4 regions of the Streptomyces sp. NPDC001851 genome follow, and region 4 is predicted to be linked to each of the others. Evidence: riboswitches for the same ligand, from Rfam matches in the RefSeq annotation. Region 4 holds a riboswitch; each other region holds the start of a gene.
What was found. Region 4 has a riboswitch for cyclic di-AMP ahead of ABT171_RS26010 (transglycosylase family protein). Riboswitches for the same ligand answer to the same signal wherever they lie in the genome.
Positions count from the first base shown of each region.

Region 1: it holds a riboswitch for cyclic di-AMP, as region 4 does, so the genes downstream of both, ABT171_RS02615 (C40 family peptidase) here and ABT171_RS26010 (transglycosylase family protein) in region 4, are expected to answer to the same signal.
Region 2: it holds a riboswitch for cyclic di-AMP, as region 4 does, so the genes downstream of both, ABT171_RS31925 (M23 family metallopeptidase) here and ABT171_RS26010 (transglycosylase family protein) in region 4, are expected to answer to the same signal.
Region 3: it holds a riboswitch for cyclic di-AMP, as region 4 does, so the genes downstream of both, ABT171_RS22110 (transglycosylase SLT domain-containing protein) here and ABT171_RS26010 (transglycosylase family protein) in region 4, are expected to answer to the same signal.

Region 1 covers NZ_JBEOYR010000001.1:556,844-561,641, forward strand. The annotation lists gene pcrA (DNA helicase PcrA) at 38-2,518, opposite strand; cyclic di-AMP (ydaO/yuaA leader) riboswitch at 2,755-2,911, shown strand; gene ABT171_RS02615 (C40 family peptidase) at 2,919-4,100, shown strand; gene ABT171_RS02620 (tellurite resistance/C4-dicarboxylate transporter family protein) at 4,205-4,798, shown strand, end outside.
Region 2 covers NZ_JBEOYR010000026.1:99,490-104,287, forward strand. The annotation lists gene ABT171_RS31905 (GTP cyclohydrolase II) at 1-49, opposite strand, end outside; gene ABT171_RS31910 (MarR family winged helix-turn-helix transcriptional regulator) at 133-693, opposite strand; gene ABT171_RS31915 (dihydrofolate reductase family protein) at 756-1,892, shown strand; tRNA gene ABT171_RS31920 (tRNA-Met) at 1,940-2,013, opposite strand; cyclic di-AMP (ydaO/yuaA leader) riboswitch at 2,313-2,459, shown strand; gene ABT171_RS31925 (M23 family metallopeptidase) at 2,469-3,497, shown strand; gene ABT171_RS31930 (aldo/keto reductase) at 3,569-4,513, shown strand; gene ABT171_RS31935 (PrsW family intramembrane metalloprotease) at 4,552-4,798, opposite strand, start outside.
Region 3 covers NZ_JBEOYR010000014.1:157,157-161,954, reverse strand. The annotation lists gene ABT171_RS22120 (LolA family protein) at 1-924, opposite strand, end outside; gene ABT171_RS22115 (polyprenyl synthetase family protein) at 1,278-2,288, opposite strand; cyclic di-AMP (ydaO/yuaA leader) riboswitch at 2,808-2,983, shown strand; gene ABT171_RS22110 (transglycosylase SLT domain-containing protein) at 2,987-3,475, shown strand; gene ABT171_RS22105 (HAD family hydrolase) at 3,519-4,355, opposite strand; gene ABT171_RS22100 (FAD-dependent oxidoreductase) at 4,553-4,798, opposite strand, start outside.
Region 4 covers NZ_JBEOYR010000018.1:99,452-104,249, reverse strand. The annotation lists gene eno (phosphopyruvate hydratase) at 1-1,231, opposite strand, end outside; gene ABT171_RS26010 (transglycosylase family protein) at 1,504-2,205, opposite strand; cyclic di-AMP (ydaO/yuaA leader) riboswitch at 2,210-2,383, opposite strand; gene ABT171_RS26005 (transglycosylase family protein) at 2,566-3,711, opposite strand; gene ABT171_RS26000 (cytochrome P450 family protein) at 3,861-4,798, opposite strand, start outside.

The DNA.
Region 1 (4,798 bases), on a different contig from region 4:
AGTGGCCCTCGCCGTTCGGCGAGGGCCACTGCTGCTTCTACAGCTTCTCCACCGGGGCGTACCGCAGCAGCAGCCGCTTCGGCTTGGCGTCGCCGAAGTCGATCGTCGCCTCCGCGTTCGCTCCCATGCCCTTCACGGCGACGACCGTGCCGAGCCCGAACTGGTCGTGGGTGACCCGGTCCCCGACGGCCAGCGCCACCACCGGCTTCTCCGCCGTGCGCCGCGTGGCGAAGCCGGACGCGCCCGACGCCGAGGAACGCGAGCGGGTCGAGGACAGCGAGGCCGCGATCCCGGAGGCCGGGCCGGAGGAAGCCGGTGCCGTCGCCCCCGTCCGCTTCCACTCGACATGGGCGGGCGGGATCTCCTCCAGGAAGCGGGAGGGCGGGTTGTACGACGGCTGGCCCCAGGCGCTGCGCATCGCGGAGCGGGTGAGGTAGAGCCGCTCCCGCGCGCGGGTGATGCCGACGTACGCCAGGCGCCGCTCCTCCTCCAGTTCCTTGGTCTGGCCGAGGGCGCGCATGTGCGGGAAGACGCCGTCCTCCATGCCGGTCAGGAAGACGACCGGGAACTCCAGGCCCTTGGCGGTGTGCAGGGTCATCAGGGTGATGACGCCGTCGCCGTCCTCCTCGTCGGGGATCTGGTCGGAGTCGGCGACCAGGGCGACCTGCTCCAGGAAGTCGGCCAGCCCCACCGGTTCGCCCTCGCCGCGCTCCTGCTCGAACTCCAGGGCGACGGCCGCGAGTTCCTGGAGGTTCTCGATGCGGGTCTCGTCCTGCGGGTCGGTCGAGGCTTGCAACTCGGCGAGATAGCCGGTGCGTTCGAGGACCGCCTCCAGGACGGTGGCGGGTCCGGCGCCGGACTCGGCGATCGTACGCAGGTCCTCCATCAGCGTGTTGAACCGCTTGACCGCGTTGGTGGAACGCGCGGCCATGCCGTACGCCTCGTCCACCCGCTTCAGCGCCTGCGGGAAGCTGATCTTCTCGCGCTGGGCGAGGGCGTCGACCATCGCCTCCGCGCGGTCGCCGATGCCCCGCTTGGGCACATTGAGGATGCGGCGCAGCGGCACCGAGTCCTCGGGGTTCGCGAGGACCCGCAGGTAGGCGAGGACGTCCCGGACCTCCTTGCGCTCGTAGAAGCGGACCCCGCCGACGACCTTGTAGGGCAGGCCGACGCGGATGAAGACCTCTTCGAAGACACGGGACTGGGCGTTGGTGCGGTAGAAGACGGCGACGTCGCCGGCCTTGGCGTCCCCCGCGTCCACCAGGCGGTCTATCTCTTCGGCGACGAACTGCGCCTCGTCGTGCTCGGTGTCGGCGACGTAGCCGGTGATCCGCGCGCCCTGGCCGGCGTTGGTCCACAGGTTCTTCGGGCGGCGGGACTCGTTGCGCTCGATGACCGCGTTGGCGGCGGACAGGATGGTCTGCGTGGAGCGGTAGTTCTGCTCCAGCAGGATCGTCGTCGCGTCCGGGTAGTCCTCCTCGAACTGGAGGATGTTGCGGATGGTCGCACCCCGGAAGGCGTAGATCGACTGGTCCGCGTCACCCACCACGCACAGCTCGGCGGGCGGGATGTCGTACGCGCCGGGTGGGGTGTCCTCGTCGTGTTCCCCGGTGCCGACGAGTTCCCGTACCAGCGCGTACTGGGCGTGGTTGGTGTCCTGGTACTCGTCGACCAGGACGTGCCGGAAGCGGCGGCGGTAGTGCTCGGCCACGTCCGGGAAGGCGCGCAGCAGGTTGACCGTCGTCATGATCAGGTCGTCGAAGTCGAGGGCGTTCGCCTCGCGCAACCGCGACTGGTACAGGGCGTAGGCCTGGGCGAGGGTCTTCTCGAAGCCGTCGGTGGCCTGGGCGGCGAAGTCCTCCTCGTCGATCAGCTCGTTCTTCAGGTTGCTGATCTTGGCGCTGAAGGACTTCGGCGGGAAGCGCTTGGGGTCGAGGTCCAGGTCGCGGCAGACCAGGGCCATCAGGCGCTTGGAGTCCGCGGCGTCGTAGATCGAGAACGACGACGTGAAGCCGAGCTTCTTGCTCTCCCGGCGCAGGATGCGCACGCACGCGCTGTGGAAGGTCATCACCCACATCGCGTGCGCGCGCGGGCCGACGAGCTGCTCGACGCGCTCCTTCATCTCGCCCGCGGCCTTGTTGGTGAAGGTGATCGCGAGGATCTGGCCCGGATGTACGTGCCGCTCGGCGAGGAGGTGGGCGATGCGGTGGGTGAGCACACGGGTCTTGCCGGAGCCGGCACCGGCGACGATGAGCAGCGGCGAGCCGGCGTGCACGACCGCGGCGCGCTGGTTGTCGTTCAGCCCTTCCAGCAGGGCCGCCACGTCGAGCGCGGGGCGGGGGGCGCCGTCGCGGTAGTAGGCGTCCCGATCCGGGGGCACGTCGAACTTCCCGCCGAACAGATCGTCCGGAAGCGGCTCCGGAGCGTGATCGTCCTCGGGCGGCGGCGGGGGCTCCTCCTCGCGCCCGCGAGGGGGCTGGAGGTCCGCCAGGAAGCTGTCGTCAAAGAGGCTGCTCATCGCTCTACGAGTCTAGGGCGCCCCACCGACAACCGGTCGCCGTCCCGGGAAGATGCCCCGCGGGCTCGATGGCGGAGATCCGGGAACACAGCCCTTACGCTGCGGAATCGCCCGATGGCGTAAACGTGATCCGGAGGTCGGATCACGAAAATGTATCGGACATATCACGCACCAACCTTCACACTAGTCACACGAGTTGGCTAGGTTGCCGTCAGGCCGCGTGCGCGGCCTCCGCCGAGTCCGGCGCGCCGCTTCCGGCGACCGGAGCCGGGGACCCACCGATCCCGGGGTGAATCGGCCGACTCCCACCCGGGACGAGGCCGTAGGGCAACCCTTCCGAGCCGCCGCCCGAACCCGACAGCTAACCCGGTAGGCGGCCCACTGGAAGGAGTCGCCTCCCTTGGCGTCGCACCGCAAGACGCGCCCCGGCGGAACCATCGGGACGGGCCTGCGCACCCCCGCCCTCGCCACCGCCGCCCTCACCTCCATGGCTGTGCTCTCGCAGACCGCGGAGGCCGCCCCGACCGATCGCGCCAAGCCGAGCCTGGAGGAGGTCGAGAGGAAGGTCGACGACCTCTACCGCCAGGCGGAGTCGGCGACCGAGAAGTACAACGCGGCCAAGGAGCGGACAGGAAAGCAGCAGGGCCGTGTCGACGCCCTGCGCGACGATCTCGCCCGGCGCACCGAACGCCTCAACAAGGCGCGCGAGGAGCTGGGCTCCTTCGCCGCGGCCCAGTACCGCAGCGGCGCCGCCACTCCCGGCACGGCCACCTTCCTGCTCGCGGACAGCCCGCAGGACTACTTCGACCAGAGCCAGCTGATGAACCGGCTGACCTCGCGGGAGAAGAGCACGGTCGACGACTACATCGGCGAGCAGGCCGCGACCATGAAGAAACGGCGGGAGGCCGCGGAGAGCCTTCAGACGCTGACCGACTCGCAGCACGACCTGCAGGCCGCCAAGGCCACCGTCCAGAGCAAACTCGCCTCCGCGCGCGAGCTGCTGTCGCAGCTGACGGCCCAGGAGAAGGCGCGGCTGGCCGCCATCGAACGGGAGAAGCAGCAGGAGGCGGCACGCAAGGCGGCCGAGCTCGCGAAGCAGCAGGCAGACCGGGAGCATTCCGCCTCGTCCTCGTCGTCGTCCTCATCGTCCTCGTCGTCCTCGTCGTCCGGATCCGGTTCGACGGGCTCCGGCTCGGCCGGCTCCACGCCATCCGGTTCCTACGGCACGAAGGCCGAGAAGGCGATCGCCTTCGCCCGTGCGCAGCTCGGCAAGCCGTATGTGTGGGGCGCCACCGGGCCGGACTCCTACGACTGCTCGGGCCTCACCCAGGCCGCCTGGAGAGCGGCCGGCGTCGCCCTCCCGCGCACCACCTACGACCAGGTCGATGCGGGCACCACGGTGTCGCTGGCCAACGCGCGGCCGGGCGACCTGGTCTTCTTCTACGACGACATCAGCCACGTCGGCGTCTACCTGGGCAACGGCATGATGATCCACGCCCCGAAGCCGGGCGCCTACGTCCGCGAGGAGTCGATCTTCTACGGCGGAGAGTCGATCATCCACAGCGTGGTCCGGCCGGGCTGACCGGGCCGGCTTTCTTCGCCGCACGCGCGCGTAGCGGCGTTTTCGCCCTCCACGCGCGCGTGCCCTTCCCCGGCGGGGCCGTGCGGCTCCCTAGCATCGGGCGCATGCCCGGCATCCCAGGTCTGCGTACGTGGTGGGCGGAGCGGCCCCCCGCGGCCGGGGCCGCCGTGATGGCGACCGGCATCCTGTCGGTGGGGCTGCACCTGACCGGCGCCGAGGCGCTCTCCTGGGTGACGCTCGCGATGACCGGCGTCGCCTGGGTGGCGCTGGCCGCCGACTTCGTCCTGCGGCTGCTCTGCGAGCGGCAGCGCTGGGTGGCCGAGGCGGAGAGTCCCGGCGCGCTCAGCGCCGTCGCCGCGACCACCGTGCTCGGCACCCGGGTCGCGGAGCTGGGCCGGCAGACCGTGGCCGGGGCGCTGCTGGCGCTCGCGGCGCTGCTGTGGCCGGTCCTGCTGGTCCTGGTCGTCCGGCACTGGGGGCAGCGCATGCCGGGAGCGGTGTTCCTGTGCTGTGTGGCCACCCAGGGGGTCGCCGTACTGGCCGCGACGCTGGCCGCGGCCCAGCGCACGGCGTGGCTCGCGCACGCCGCACTGGTGGTGTTCTGGCTGGGGCTGGTGCTCTATGGCCTCGCGCTGGCCCGCTTCGACGTACGGCAGGTGCTGGAGGGGGCCGGCGATCACTGGATCGCCGGCGGGGCG
Region 2 (4,798 bases), on a different contig from region 4:
GCGGTACCCGGACGCGGGCGCGCGGCGTGGCGGCGGTGGGGTCGGGCATGCGGATCCCTCCGGGGCAGGTGCTTCAGATTTGAAGCAGCGGTACGTGCGGGGACCCTACCTCATGCTTAAAACTTAAAGCAATCAGTTTCCGGGTGCCGGACGGGACCCGGAGGATGCCGGCGGGGTCGACGAGGAACAGGACGACCGGCGCCGCCAGGGCACGTCCTCCGCCGCCCCGGGCTCGGTGTCGTCGCCCTGCAGCCCGCGCGCGATCCCGGCGCAGATCTCCTCCAGCTGCCCCACCTGCTCCGGCGTGAGCCGGTCGAACAGGGTGGCGCGCACCGTCTCCACGTGTCCGGGCGCCGTACGCTCCAGCACGGCCAGCCCCTCGTCCGTCAGCACGGCGATGCTGCTTCGCCGGTCCCAGGGGCAGTCCTCGCGGCGCACCAGCCCGTCCCGCTCAAGGCGGCTCACCGCATAGGTCAGCCGACTGCGCGTGATCTTCAGTGTCGCGGCGAGATCGGTCATGCGCAGCCGCCGCTCGGGCGCCTCGGAGAGGTTGGCCAGCACGGAGTAGAACAGATGCGGCATGCCGGCCGTCTGCTGCAGGTTCCGGTCGATCGCGTCGTCCAGGAGCCGGGCGGCGGCCAGGTAGGCGCGCCAGGCGCGCTGCTCCTCGGGAGTGAGCCAGCGGGTCGTCATGCCGCCAGTGTAAGTTTGTTTCAAACTTGAACCAAGAGCCACTTCGCAGGGAGAGCGCGCCGATGTCGTACCCCTATGTGCTGCTGTCCGCCGCCGTCTCCCTCGACGGCTACCTGGACGACACCGGCCCCGACCGGCTCCTGCTGTCCAGTCCGGCCGACTTCGACCGGGTCGACGCCGTCCGGGCCTCCGTCGACGCGATCCTGGTCGGCGCCGGCACGATCCGCGCCGACAACCCGCGGCTGCTGGTCAACTCCGCCGAGCGCCGCGCGGCCCGGGTGGCCGGGGGCAGGCCGGAGTACCCGCTGAAGGTCACCGTCACCGCCACCGGCGACCTCGACCCCGACGCCCGCTTCTGGCACACCGGCGGCGACAAACTCGTCTACACGACCGACCAGGGCGCCGAACGCGCCGCCCGCCTCCTCGGCGGCACCGCCGGCGTCGTCCCGCTCGGCCCCGGCCTCGACTGGCACGCCCTGCTGGCCCATCTGCACGACGTGCGCGGCGTACGCCGCCTGATGGTGGAGGGCGGCGGCACGGTCCACACCCAGCTGCTGCAGCTGGGCCTCGCGGACGAACTCCAGCTGGTCCTCGCGCCGCTGTTCGTCGGCGACCCGGCCGCTCCCCGCCTGTTCGGCCCGGGCGCCTACCAGCCCGGCCGGCTGCGCCTCACCGAGACCCGCCGCATCGAGGACGTGGTCCTCATGCGCTACGAGCCCACGGCCCCCGGCACCGGCCCGGTCCCCGCCGCCGCCGACCGCCACTGGCTGCGCACCGCCTGCGACCTGGCCGCGCTGTGCCCGCCCTCGGAGACGGCGTTCAGCGTCGGCGCGGTCGTGGTCGCCGCCGACGGTACGGAGCTGGCGCGGGGCCATTCCCGGGAGGGTGCCGACCCCGTGGTCCACGCGGAGGAGGCGGCGCTGGCGAAGGTCGACCCGGCGGATCCGCGGCTGGCCGGCGCAACGGTCTACAGCAGCCTGGAACCCTGTGCCCGGCGGTCCTCCCGGCCGGCGCCCTGCGCCGAGCTCATTCTGCGGGCGGGGGTGCGCAGGGTGGTCACCGCGTGGCGGGAGCCGGACACGTTCGTTTCGTCGGCCGACGGTACGGGGGTCCTCGTCGAGGCGGGTGCACAGGTGGTCGTACTGCCGGAGCTGGCGGGACCCGCCCAGGCGCCGAACGCGCATCTGCTGGGGCGCTGAAAACACCCAGGGCCGGAATCCACTGGATTCCGGCCCTGGGCCTTCAGTAGCGGGGACAGGATTTGAACCTGCGACCTCTGGGTTATGAGCCCAGCGAGCTACCGAGCTGCTCCACCCCGCGTCGTTGTGACTCCAGAGTACCCCATGCGCGGGGTGGTGCGCACACCGCGTTTCCGGGTCCGTTGATCATCTGCACGGACGGTGACCGGATGGCAGCCCTCCGCATAACATCTGAGTCACCATCAAAAACGCCGAGACTCCTGAACACCGGTCAACTCGCCCGTTTCGCGGCGCTCCTGACCGGTAAGTCCACGGCCGAAATCGTTAATGATCAAGCCGGATGGCTTGGAAAGTGACCAGCAGGTCTATTAACGTTCGATAACGCAGCGCGGTCGTCCCAGCCGTCACAAGAGACGGCTCCGTGCGCACGCGCCGAATCCCGCGAGGGAACCGGGGAACCACCACTTTGGGGTGAATCGTGCGAATGCCGCAGCCGGTATACGCGCGTAGGAGACCTTCCTGCTCCGAACCCGTCAGCTAACCCGGTAGGCGGAGGAAGGAAAGGAGCACGCCCCCGTGGCGTCCAACCGGCCTGCCCCAGAAGCCCCGTTCACACCCGCGCCGACCGAGCCCGAGACCTTCGGCTACGGCGCCCACCGTGCCGAAGAGGGCCCCTGGGAGGAGTGGAACCCCACCGAGGACTCCGTCGCCCCGGTCCGCGGCCGGCACCGTGTCGCCAAGCAGCGCGGCGGCTTCGCGCGCAGCTCCACCGTCCTCGGCGTCGGCGTGCTGGCCGCGGTCGGCGCGGGCGGCATGGCCAGCGCCAACACCGGCAAGCCGCCGGTCTCCATATCCCTGCCGGACCTGGACTCCGTCGGCCACCTCTTCGGCGACGACTCCTCCGACGCGCCCCGGACGGACCCCTCCGCGCTCAGCAACGTCGGCGTGACCTCGGCCGACGGCAAGGACTCCGACGCGGGCGAGGCGCTGCGCAACCGGATCATGGCCCAGGCCGAGCAGCAGCAGAGCAAGGCCGACAGCAAGGCCACCGTCGCCGCGCTCGCCGCCGCCGAGAAGCAGACCGCCGACGCCGCGGCCAAGGCGGAGCAGGACGCCGCCGCCAAGGCCGCCGCGGCCAAGGAGAAGGCGGAGGCCGACGCCAAGAAGGCGGCCGAGGCCAAGCGCCTGGCCGAGCTGGCCAAGCAGTACCAGCTGCCCGTCGTCTCGTACACGATCACCGGCACCTTCGGCCAGCCCGGCGCCATGTGGTCCTCCGGCTACCACACCGGCCTCGACTTCGCCGCCCCCACCGGCACCCTCATCAAGGCCATCCACGGCGGCACGATCACCCAGGCCGGCTGGGCCGGCGCCTACGGCTACCGCACGGTCCTCACCCTGGACGACGGCACCGAGCTGTGGTTCTGCCACCAGTCCTCGATCAACGTCAGGGTCGGCCAGAAGGTCTCCACCGGCGAGGTCATCGGCCGCATCGGCGCCACCGGCAACGTCACCGGCCCGCACCTGCACCTGGAGGTCCACCCGGACGGCCAGGCCGCCGGCATCGACCCGGCGCCGTGGCTGCGGGACAAGGGCCTCAACCCCTGACCTCTCCTTTCGCGGGATCCTGGACACCGGCGGCGGAATGCGATCACCCACCGCCGGTGTTGACGTAGAGCATGACTTCTCTGCGCACACTCGGTTCCTCCGACCTTGAGGTCTTCCCGCTCTCCCTGGGCGGCAACGTCTTCGGCTGGACCGCCGACGAGAAGACCTCCTTCGCCGTCCTCGACGCCTACACGGCCGCCGGCGGCAACTTCATCGACACCGCCGACGTCTACTCCGCCTGGATCGAGGGCAACAAGGGCGGCGAGTCCGAGACGATCATCGGCAAGTGGACCAAGGCCCGCGGCAACCGCGCCGACGTCGTCATCGCCACCAAGGTCAGCCAGCACCCCGAGTACCAGGGACTGTCCGCGGCCACCATCAAGGCCGCCGCCGACGCCTCCCTGCGCCGCCTGGACACCGACTACATCGACCTCTACTACACCCACTACGACAAGCCCGAGGTGCCGGTCGAGGAGATCATCGGCGCGCTGGACGAACTGGTGAGGGCGGGCAAGGTCCGGCACATCGCCGCCTCCAACATCAGTCCCGAACGGCTGCAGGCCTCCCTGGACTTCTCCGACCGCGAGGGCCTGGCCCGCTATGTCGCCCTCCAGCCGCACTACAACCTCGTCTCCCGCGACACGTACGAGGGCCCGCTGCAGGACCTGGCAGCCAAGCAGGGGCTGTCCGCGGTGCCGTACTACTCCCTCGCCTCGGGCTTCCTGACCGGCAAGTACCGCCCCGGCACCAAGGTCGACAGCGCCCGCGCCGGCCGCGCCCAGCAGTACGCCGACTCCGAGCACGGCCAGAAGGTCCTGGCGGCCCTGGACGAGGTCGCCGCCGCCCACGCGGCCCCCGTCGCCACGGTCGCCCTCGCCTGGCTGGCCGCCCAGCCGACGATCACGGCCCCGATCGCCTCGGCCCGCACGGTGGAGCAGCTCCCGGCGCTGCTGGGGGTGGCGGACCTGAAGCTGACGGACGCGGAGCTGACGAAGCTGACGGAAGCGTCGGCATAGCTCCCACGGCGGTGCCGAACCCTCCGCCACCCGAAGGTCTACGACCGGTACGGGTGGTACGCGGGATACGGCACCGCCGGATAACCGAACTGCGGAGCCCAGTGGACCGGCGCCGGAGCAGTCGCCCTCGCCGCGTACTCCAGAGCCGGCCGGGCCGACTCCCTGCGCTTCCACAGTTCGTCCAGCAGCTCCCGCTCCCGTACGACGAAGTCGGCCCCGCCCTTCCCCTTGCGCCCCCGGTGCCGCAGCGACGCCAGCGACGTCGCGTACGCCTCGTACTGCGCC
Region 3 (4,798 bases), on a different contig from region 4:
GCCCCGCTCCGGCGCGTGCTGCCGCGCCATGGGCTCCTTCTTCTCCTTCTTCTCCTCCGTCACCTTCGCGCCCTTGGGCGGGGTGAAGGCGAAGGCGGAGGCGTCGGGCTTCGCGAAGGAGACCTGGGTGAAGCCCGCGTCGAGGACGGCGGCGCCGCCGCTCTTCGGGGTCAGCGTGAACTTCAGCGGCATGCCGGTCTTCGCGTCGACGGCGATGCTGATCGCGCCGACCGTGGTGCCGGACTGCCGAGGCTTGATCAGCAGCTTGTAGGCGTCACGGCCGGCGACCCGCTCGGTGCCGTCGACGGTGACGGACGTGGTGTCGTCCATCGACTTCAGCGCCTCGTCGGCGAAGTCCTTGGGGGTGGCCGGGGGCTCGGCCCTGTGCTCCTTGCCGGAGTCGGCCGAGGTGCCGTGGTAGACCTCGTTGCTCCTGCTGTCGTAGCCCCACACGTCCTTGCCGTTGTGGATGAGGCTGTACTCGGAGCCGCTCTCCAGCAGCGACAGCTTCTGCTTCTGCGGGCCGTCCGCGGCGACGCGCAGCGTGTGCGTGCCGGAGACCAGCGAGGTGAGCTTGGACTGCGGGTCGGCGGAGGAACCGCCGCCGGAGCCCTTGGCCGCCCCCGAGGCCAGGCTGCTCTCCATGCCGCCCAGGTCGGGCAGGCCGAGGTCGGTGCTGGTCCGCACGGTGCCGGACAGCTGCTGCACGTCCGACTTGGCGATCTTCTCGATGAGCTGCTGTGCGGTGATCCTGGGCAGGTCGGGGTCACCGGAGGCGGCGAGCGCCGGGACCAGCCCGATCGTGGCCGCCGCCACCCCCACCACCGCGACCGGGACCGCGTAGCGGGCGGCCTTGCGGCGTCCGGCGCGCGGAGCTTCCTCCTGCGCGGCGTCCACTGCGTCGTCGGTTTCGTACGGTGCCATGTGTGCCTTACCTCCGTCGTCGGCGGCGGCTGTCCTCACGTTGGTCCACCAGAGCCGCCATTCTCACCCGAATCGGTGAGGAGTGGTGATGTCCGTGGTGTCCATCTCACCAAATCGGCCATGAGGAAGCGTCAGACCACGGAGCCAACTCCGTGTACGCCTGCGGTATGACACGTAGGGGCAACGGGTCCCCCGACCCGTAGGGGTCTCACCGGAACGGAGGGGGCCGTACGGGGGCTTGGGCGTCCCGGAGTCGGGTATCGCACCAGGTCGTGCCGATGGGCCGTACGGGTCGCACAGGGACCGTACGGCCGGTCGCTGCCCCGCGGCGTGGCCCGCGCGGACGGCCGGGGTCAGCCGGCGCGGTGCACCACCGCGTCGCACAGCTCCATCAGCGCCGCCTTGGCGTCGCACTCCCGCAGCGGCGCCAGCGCGGCGCGGGCCTCCTCCGCGTACCGGACGGTGTCCCGGCGGGCCTGCTCCAGCGCGGGGTGGACGCGCAGCGCGGCCAGCGCCTCGGCGTGCCGGGCGTCGTCGGCGAGGTCGGAGTCCAGCAGCCGGCACAGCGCGATGTCCTCGGGCAGCCCCAGCCGGGCCGCCCGCTCGCGCAGCCGCAGCACCGGGAGCGTCGCAATGCCCTCGCGCAGGTCGGTGCCGGGGGTCTTGCCGGACTCGTGCGAGTCGGAGGCGATGTCCAGGACGTCGTCGGCGAGCTGGAAGGCGACGCCGAGCCGCTCGCCGTACTGGGTGAGCACGTCGACGACCGTCTCGTCGGCGCCGGACATCATCGCGCCGAACCGGCACGACACCGCCACCAGGGAGCCCGTCTTGCCGCCGAGCACGTCCAGGTAGTGCTCGACCGGGTCGCGGCCGTCGGAGGGGCCGGCGGTCTCCAGGATCTGGCCCGTGACCAGCCGCTCGAACGCGAGGGCCTGCACCCGCACGGCCTCGGGGCCGAGGTCGGCGAGGATCTGGGAGGCCCGGGCGAAGAGGAAGTCGCCGGTGAGGACCGCGACCGAGTTGCCCCAGCGCGTGTTGGCGCTGTCCACGCCACGCCGTACGGCCGCCTCGTCCATGACGTCGTCGTGGTACAGCGTGGCCAGGTGGGTCAGCTCCACGACCACGGCCGACGGCACGACACCCGGTGCGTAGGGGTCGCCGAACTGGGCCGCGAGCATCACGAGCAGCGGCCGGAACCGCTTCCCGCCGGCCCGCACGAGGTGCTGCGCGGCCTCCGTGATGAACGGGACCTCGCTCTTGGTGGCCTCAAGCAAGCCTTCCTCGACAGCCGTCAATCCGGCCTGGACATCGGCTTCCAGAGCCTGGTCCCGCACGCTCAGCCCGAACGGCCCGACGACGGTCACGAGGGGTCTCCTGTCTGCTGGTGTCTGCTGGCGATTACACGGTTTGTCGATAGGTCGCTGCCATCACTCAAGTCAGCGTATCCGGTCCTGTTTCGATCACCGATAGCGCCCACCAGTCCAGCCTGGGAGGTATCGGGTCACGAGGGGATGTTTTTGATCACAGGATATGAACGTATATTTATCGACTTATCAAGATTCTGTCCGCTTTGTCGCGAGCGGAGAGGCGAGGGAAGCGGCACCGGCCGACCCACCCGAATCCCCCATGTCCGACTTGAAGCACTTTGCTATTTCGTGAGTTGGGTCACGGGCGCCCGCCGGCCCCCCACCCCCGCGGACCCCCCCTTCCTCCTTGCCGCGCTGGCGAGTTGAGGCTTGGCAACCGCAAAGGATCAAGCACCCCATAGGGAATAGATCAAGGTCAAACGGGACGTTGTGTGAATCCGGTACTTGTTCCCGACATGTGCTCTCGCATACGTTCCGGGCCGTCGGGCGGACGCCGAATCCTGCCACCGCCCGCATACCCATCCACGGACACATTCGTATGGCAGGAGCGGGGGACCCAGGTAAGTCGCCGGACCGGACGACACACGTCGCGCCGGGACGGCTCGGGGTGAAGCCGTGCCTTCCCGGGCACGGCCGGGCACCTCCCCGCCCGAACCCGACAGCTCACCTCGCAGGCGTCGGAGAGGAACTTTCCCATGCCTGCTGCCGCTCAGCACCGCCGTACCCGGAACAACCGCCTCGTCCGCGCCCTCGCCGCCGTCGGCACCGGTGCCGCCGTCCTCGCCCTGCCGCTCATCGGGGCGACCAGCGCCTCCGCCGCGACCCCGGCCGCCACCACGGTCTCCACCACCCCCGCCGGTTACCCGAACACCCTCGACGGCTGGATCCGCGAGTCCCTCGCGATCATGGCCCAGAAGGGCATCCCGGGCAGCTACAACGGCATCTACCGCAATGTCATGCGGGAGTCCTCGGGCAACCCCAACGCCATCAACCTCTGGGACTCCAACGCCGCCGCGGGCATCCCGTCCAAGGGCCTGCTCCAGGTCATCGACCCGACGTTCAACGCGTACCACGTGGCCGGAACGTCCTTCAACATCTACGACCCGGTCGCGAACATCACCGCCGCCTGCAACTACGCGGCCAAGCGGTACGGGTCGATCGACAACGTCTTCGGCGCGTACTGACGGCTCCGCCGACCGGCACGACAGACCCGTACTGATGGGCCGGTCAGTCGGTCGGCGCCGACGCCGGCCAGTCGGCCGGAAACAGTCTTTCGAGGACGACGGCGATGCCGTCGTCCTCGTTCGACAGGGTGATCTCATCGGCCACCGCCTTGAGCTCGGGGTGCGCGTTGGCCATGGCGACCCCGTGTCCGGCCCACTCGAACATGGGGATGTCGTTGGGCATGTCGCCGAACGCCAGGGCGTCCTTCGCGGCGATCCCGAGCCGCTCGGCGGCCAGCGCGAGGCCGGTCGCCTTGGTCACCCCGGACGGCTGCAGCTCCACGGTTCCCGGCCCCGACATGGTGACCGTCGCCAGCGAACCCACCACCGCGCGCGCGACCGCCGCCAACTCGTCGTCCGACAGCTCGGCATGGCGCAACAGCACCTTGCTGATGGGCTCGCACCACAGGTCGTCGCGCCGGCCGACCCGTACCGCGGGCAGGGTCGGGTGCGGCATCAGATAGCCGGGCTCGATGAGCGTGAGCCCGTCGACGCCGTCCTGGTCGACGGCCGCGTAGACCTGCCCCACCTCGGCCTCGATCTTGCCGAGCGCGGTCTCGGCCAGTTCCCGGTCCAGCCGGACCGACCACAGCAGACGGCCGGACGCGGCGTCGTAGACCTGCGCACCCTGCCCGCACACCGCGAGCCCCGTGCAGCCGAGGTGTTCGAGCAGGGGCCGTACCCGCGGGGCCGGCCGGCCCGTCACCACCAGGTGCCGGACACCGGCCCGCGCCACCCGGGCGAGCGCGGCGAGCGACCGGTCGGAGACCGTGTCGTCGCCGCGCAGCAGCGTTCCGTCCAGGTCGGTGGCGATCAGAGCGTACGCGGGGGAGGCTGCCATGATCAGAGAATACGGATACCTCGCCCCGCCGACTCATCTTGTCGGCCTGCGTACTTGCGTACCGGACAGCCCCAAGTGGCGTCCGCCGGCTCCTCGATGGCGGTGCGGATGCGGCCGGCCCCCGCACGGTCACGTCACCGCACCGCCGGAGCACGGGCAGGAGAGGCGACGGACCCGGGCCGGTTCTCCCGCAGGCTTCAGCCGTGGGCCGCCGCCAGGTGTTTCGTCAGGCGCGGAGAGGCGAACTCCGTACCGCAGACGAAGCGCATCACCGGGCCGTACGACGCCGCCGCCGGCAGGCCCGTGAAATACAGCCCGGGGACGGAGGAGACGTAGCCGGGGCCCAGCTTGGGCGTGCCACGGCTCACGGCGAGCCGGGTGCGCAGTTCGTGGCCGAGAAAGTCCATCGCCGCGATGTCGACGCGGTAGCCGGTGGCGGCGAT
Region 4 (4,798 bases):
GGATCTCCTCGATGCGCAGCAGCTGGTTGTACTTGGCGACGCGCTCGGAGCGGGCCGGGGCGCCGGTCTTGATCTGGCCGCAGTTGGTGGCGACGGCCAGGTCGGCGATGGTGACGTCCTCGGTCTCGCCGGAGCGGTGGGACATCATGCACTTGAAGCCGCTGCGCTGGGCCAGCTCGACGGCGTCCAGGGTCTCGGTCAGCGAGCCGATCTGGTTCACCTTGACCAGCAGGGCGTTGGCGGTGCCCTCCTCGATGCCGCGGGCCAGGCGCTCGGGGTTGGTGACGAACAGGTCGTCACCGACGAGCTGGACCTTGTCGCCCAGACGGTCGGTGATGACCTTCCAGCCGGCCCAGTCGTCCTCGAACAGCGGGTCCTCGATGGAGACGAGCGGGTAGGCCGCGACGAGCTCCTCGTAGTACTCCGTCATCTCGGCGGCGGAGCGCTCCTTGCCCTCGAAGAGGTACGTGCCGTCCTTGTAGAACTCGGAGGCGGCCACGTCGAGCGCGAGGGCGATCTGCTGGCCGGGGGCGTAGCCGGCCTCCTTGATGGCTTCCAGGATGAGGTCGAGGGCCTCGCGGTTGGAGCCCAGGTTCGGGGCGAAGCCGCCCTCGTCGCCGAGGCCGGTGGCCAGGCCCTTGCTCTTCAGGACCTTCTTCAGCGTGTGGTAGACCTCGGTGCCCCAGCGCAGGGCCTCGGAGAAGGACTCCGCGCCGATCGGGGCGATCATGAACTCCTGGATGTCCACGTTGGAGTCCGCGTGCGAGCCGCCGTTGAGGATGTTCATCATCGGCACCGGCAGCAGGTGCGCGTTGGGGCCGCCCAGGTAGCGGAAGAGGGGGAGGTCGCTGGCCTCGGAGGCGGCGTGGGCGACGGCGAGGGAGACGCCGAGGATGGCGTTGGCGCCGAGGGAGCCCTTGTTGTCCGTGGCGTCCAGGTCGAACATGGCCTGGTCGATCAGGCGCTGCTCGGTGGCGTCGTAGCCGACCAGCTCCGGGCCGATCTGCTCGATGACGGCGAGGACGGCCTTCTCGACGCCCTTGCCCTGGTAGCGGTTGGGGTCACCGTCGCGCAGCTCGATGGCCTCGAAGGCGCCGGTCGAGGCGCCGGACGGGACGGCGGCACGACCCGTGCTGCCGTCGTCGAGGCCGACCTCGACCTCGACCGTGGGATTGCCTCGGGAGTCCAGGATTTCCCGGGCTACGACGACGTCGATGGACGGCACGAGCATCTCCTTCTTGGATGTGACGCTGGAAGTGCGGGGCTTGCTGCCTTACGGCTGTGCCTTGCGACTAGAGCCTAACCGTCTCCGGCGGATCGGCCACCGACCGACCGCCCCGTGGACGGGGAGGGACACGCAGACGGTACCCATTGTTCACCAACGGAACAAAGGGTGGGTGCAGAGGGCACGCAGAAAAGACCCCGCCCCGGCGCGTACGGGGGAACACGCGCCGGGGCGGGGAGCCCGTGGGGACGGGGGGCGGGCCGGAGGACTGCCGCCGCTTACTTCAGGTGCAGCTGCTGACCCGGGTAGATGAGGTTCGCGTCCTCGACGATGTCCTTGTTCAGCTCGAAGAGCTTCTGCCAGCCGCCCTGGACGTGGTGCTGGACGGCGATGGAGCTGAGGGTGTCGCCCTTGACGACCTTGTACTCGCCGTCGCCCTTCTTGACCTTCTTGCCGGTCGGGGTGGTGACGGTCTTGCTCGCGGACGGGGCCGTGCGCTCGGCGGAGCGGGAGGCGGCCTGCTGGTCGGAGCGCGTGGTGGTGCTGGGCGCGGTGCTCTTCGAGGAGGTGGTGCCCGAGGAGGTGCTGGGCGCGGTGCCGTTGTAGGCGGCGCCCGACAGGCCCGTGCCGCAGACCGGCCAGGCACCCTTGCCCTGCGCGGCGAGGACCTTCTCGGCGACGGCTATCTGCTGCGCCTTGCTGGCCTGGTTGGCCTGCGGGGCGTAGGCGGTGCCGCCGTACGCGGCCCAGGTGGAGGCGGAGAACTGCAGACCGCCGTAGTAGCCGTTGCCGGTGTTGATGGACCAGTTGCCGCCCGACTCGCACTGGGCGACGGCGTCCCACTCGGAGGCGGTGGCGGCGGAGGCGTTGCCGGCCGCCATCAGCGGGGCGGCGACGGCGGCGCCGGTGACACCGGCGAGCGTGATGGCGCGGACGGCCTTGGACGGACGACGGTGCTTGCCCTTGCCGGAGAACAGCATGGATCAATCCCCTCACCGACGCCTGCGAGGTGAGCTGTCGGGTTCGGGCCGGTTGAGTTGCCCGGCCGCGCACTCGCTTTCGCGAGGCGCGGCTTCACCCCCAGCCGGTACCGGCGTGAACCGCCGGGCCCGGCACTTACCTTGGGTCCCCCGCTCCTGCCTACGGCGCTTGACGCGACGACTGTTCCCGGGCGACCGCTGGCAGGATTCGGCGTTGCGGCCGCCGGGGCTCGTGGTGACGAGCGGTCCTGACCGTAGACACGTGATCGACGGAATTTCAAAGACGATCAGGGCTTCTGAGACTCATCCCACACTTTCACCGAATCGGACATCCACGGCGAAACGGGGCGTCAACTGCCGCTACTTTGCGCCGTTTTCGGTATCGACTTCCAGGGTCTGACCGGCGGTGATGTGGTTGGGGTCGGCGCCGATGACGCTCTTGTTCCCGTCGTAGAGCGCGTGCCACCCGCCGTGGACGCCCAGGGAGTCGGCGATGGAGGCCAGGGTGTCCCCCTCGCGCACGGTGTAGGTGTCCGCCACGCGGCCGGCGTGGCGGCCGGAAGAGGGGGCATTCTGACCGTTTGTCACGCTTTCGTCCGCACTCTCGCCGCGGTGACGTCCGCCACTGCTGAGCGCGCCGGTGTCGACCAGGCTCCAAGACCCGGCGGACTGCTGGTAATTGTCCGATTCGTCGGTACCAGGGGTGACCGTCGGCGCGCTGTCATCACCCTGCGAACCGCCGCCGCCGGACGAGCCGGGCTTGTCGGTCTTGTCGGACTTGGGGGTGCTGGCTCCGCGGGAGCCGCCGGGCGCGTCCGGGGTCTTCGCGGCGCGGTCGCTCCGGTGCGGAGACGGCGTGGCACGCGGGTCCGACGGGGAGCCGGAGGCATCCGGACCCGAGGAGGCCGAACCGGAGGAGGCGGAACCGGAGGAGGCCGAACCGGAGCCCGAGTCGGAGCCGGAAGGGGAGCCTGAGCCGGAGCCAGAACCGGAGTCGGATGCGGATGAATCCGGCAGACCGGACGGGTCGGAGTTGCCGGTCGAGCCGGAGGCGTGACCCGAGCCATGCGTGTCGCCCGACCCGCCGGTGCCACCGGAGCCGACACCGGTGTCGACGTCGACCGAACCGGAGTTGGAGGTCAGGCCGGAGAGCAGGGCGCAGGTGGCCCACGGCTTGGTGCCCTGGTCGGCCAGGATCTTCTCGGCGACGGCTATCTGCTGCGAGCGGCTGGCCTGGTCGGCGCTGGCGGCGTACTGCGTGCCGCCGTACCTCCCCCAGTCGTCCTGCGAGATCTGCAGGCCGCCGTAGTAGCCGTTACCGGTGTCCGCGCTCCAGGAACCGCCGCTCTCGCACTCGGCGACCTTGTCCCAGGTGGTCCCGTCGGCCGCGTTGGCGCTGGCCGCGCCGAGCAGCGGGATGGCGATGGCGGAGCCGGTCACTCCGGCCGCGACGAGGAGGGCCGGAGCCTGGCGGGGGCGACGGTGACGACCGTTCCCGGAGAGCATGCGGAAGCCTTTCGTGCGACAGCAGGACCGGCGCGGCGCGCTGGAAGCCTCGCCACGCTGATGGGTGAACGTATCGGCAGACGATCACTTGTCACAAGTTCATGCCGCGCAGATCACGTGAAGATCACAAAGTTGAACGCCGTTCTTGCTCAGCTTCGCCCGGCTGCGCCGGCGGCCGGGGTGAACTCCACGGGCAGGGTGCGCAGGCCGCGCATGATGAGCCCGCCGCGCCAGCGCAACTCGTCCGGGTCCACGGCGAGCCGCAGGTCGGGCAGCCGGGTGAGCAGGGTGGCGAGCGCGGTCTGGCCCTCCAGCCGGGCGAGCGGCGCGCCGAGGCAGTAGTGGATGCCGTGGCCGTAGCCGAGGTGCTGGTTGTCGCGGCGGGCGAGGTCCAGCACGTCCGGGTCGGCGAACCGCTCCGGGTCCCGGTCGGCCGCCGCGAGCACCACGAGCACCGGGTCCCCGGGGGCGATGTCCTGGCCGCCGATGGTGAGCGGCTCGGTGGCGAACCGCCAGGTGGCCAGCTCCACCGGGCCGTCGTAGCGCAGGAGTTCCTCCACTCCGGTCTCCAGCAGGTCCGTCTCCCGCCCGGCCAGGGAGCGCTGGAGCCGCGTGCGCTGCTCGGGGTGGGTGAGCAGGGCGTAGGTGCCGTTGCCGATGAGGTTGACGGTCGTCTCGAAGCCGGCGAACAGCAGGATGAACGCCATCGCCGCGGCCTCGTTCTCGGTGAGGTGCTCGCCGTGGTCGGAGGCCCGGATGAGGCCGGAGATGAGGTCCTCACCGGGTGCGGACTCGGCGGGCAGCGCCTCGCGCTTCTTGTGGATCAGCTCGGCGAGGTAGCCGCGCATCTTCTTCACCGACCGGGCGACTCCGCCCCGGGGCCCGCCGCCGTGCCGGATCATCATGCCCGCCCAGTCCCGGAAGTCGTCCTGGTCCTCGCGCGGGACACCGAGCAGGTCGCAGATGGCGTAGATGGGCAGCGGGAAGGCGAACTCGTGGATGAGGTCGGCCGAGCCCTTCTCGGCGAACCGGTCGATGAGGTGGTCGGTCAGCTCCTGCACCCGGGGCGCGAACTCCGCGACCCGGC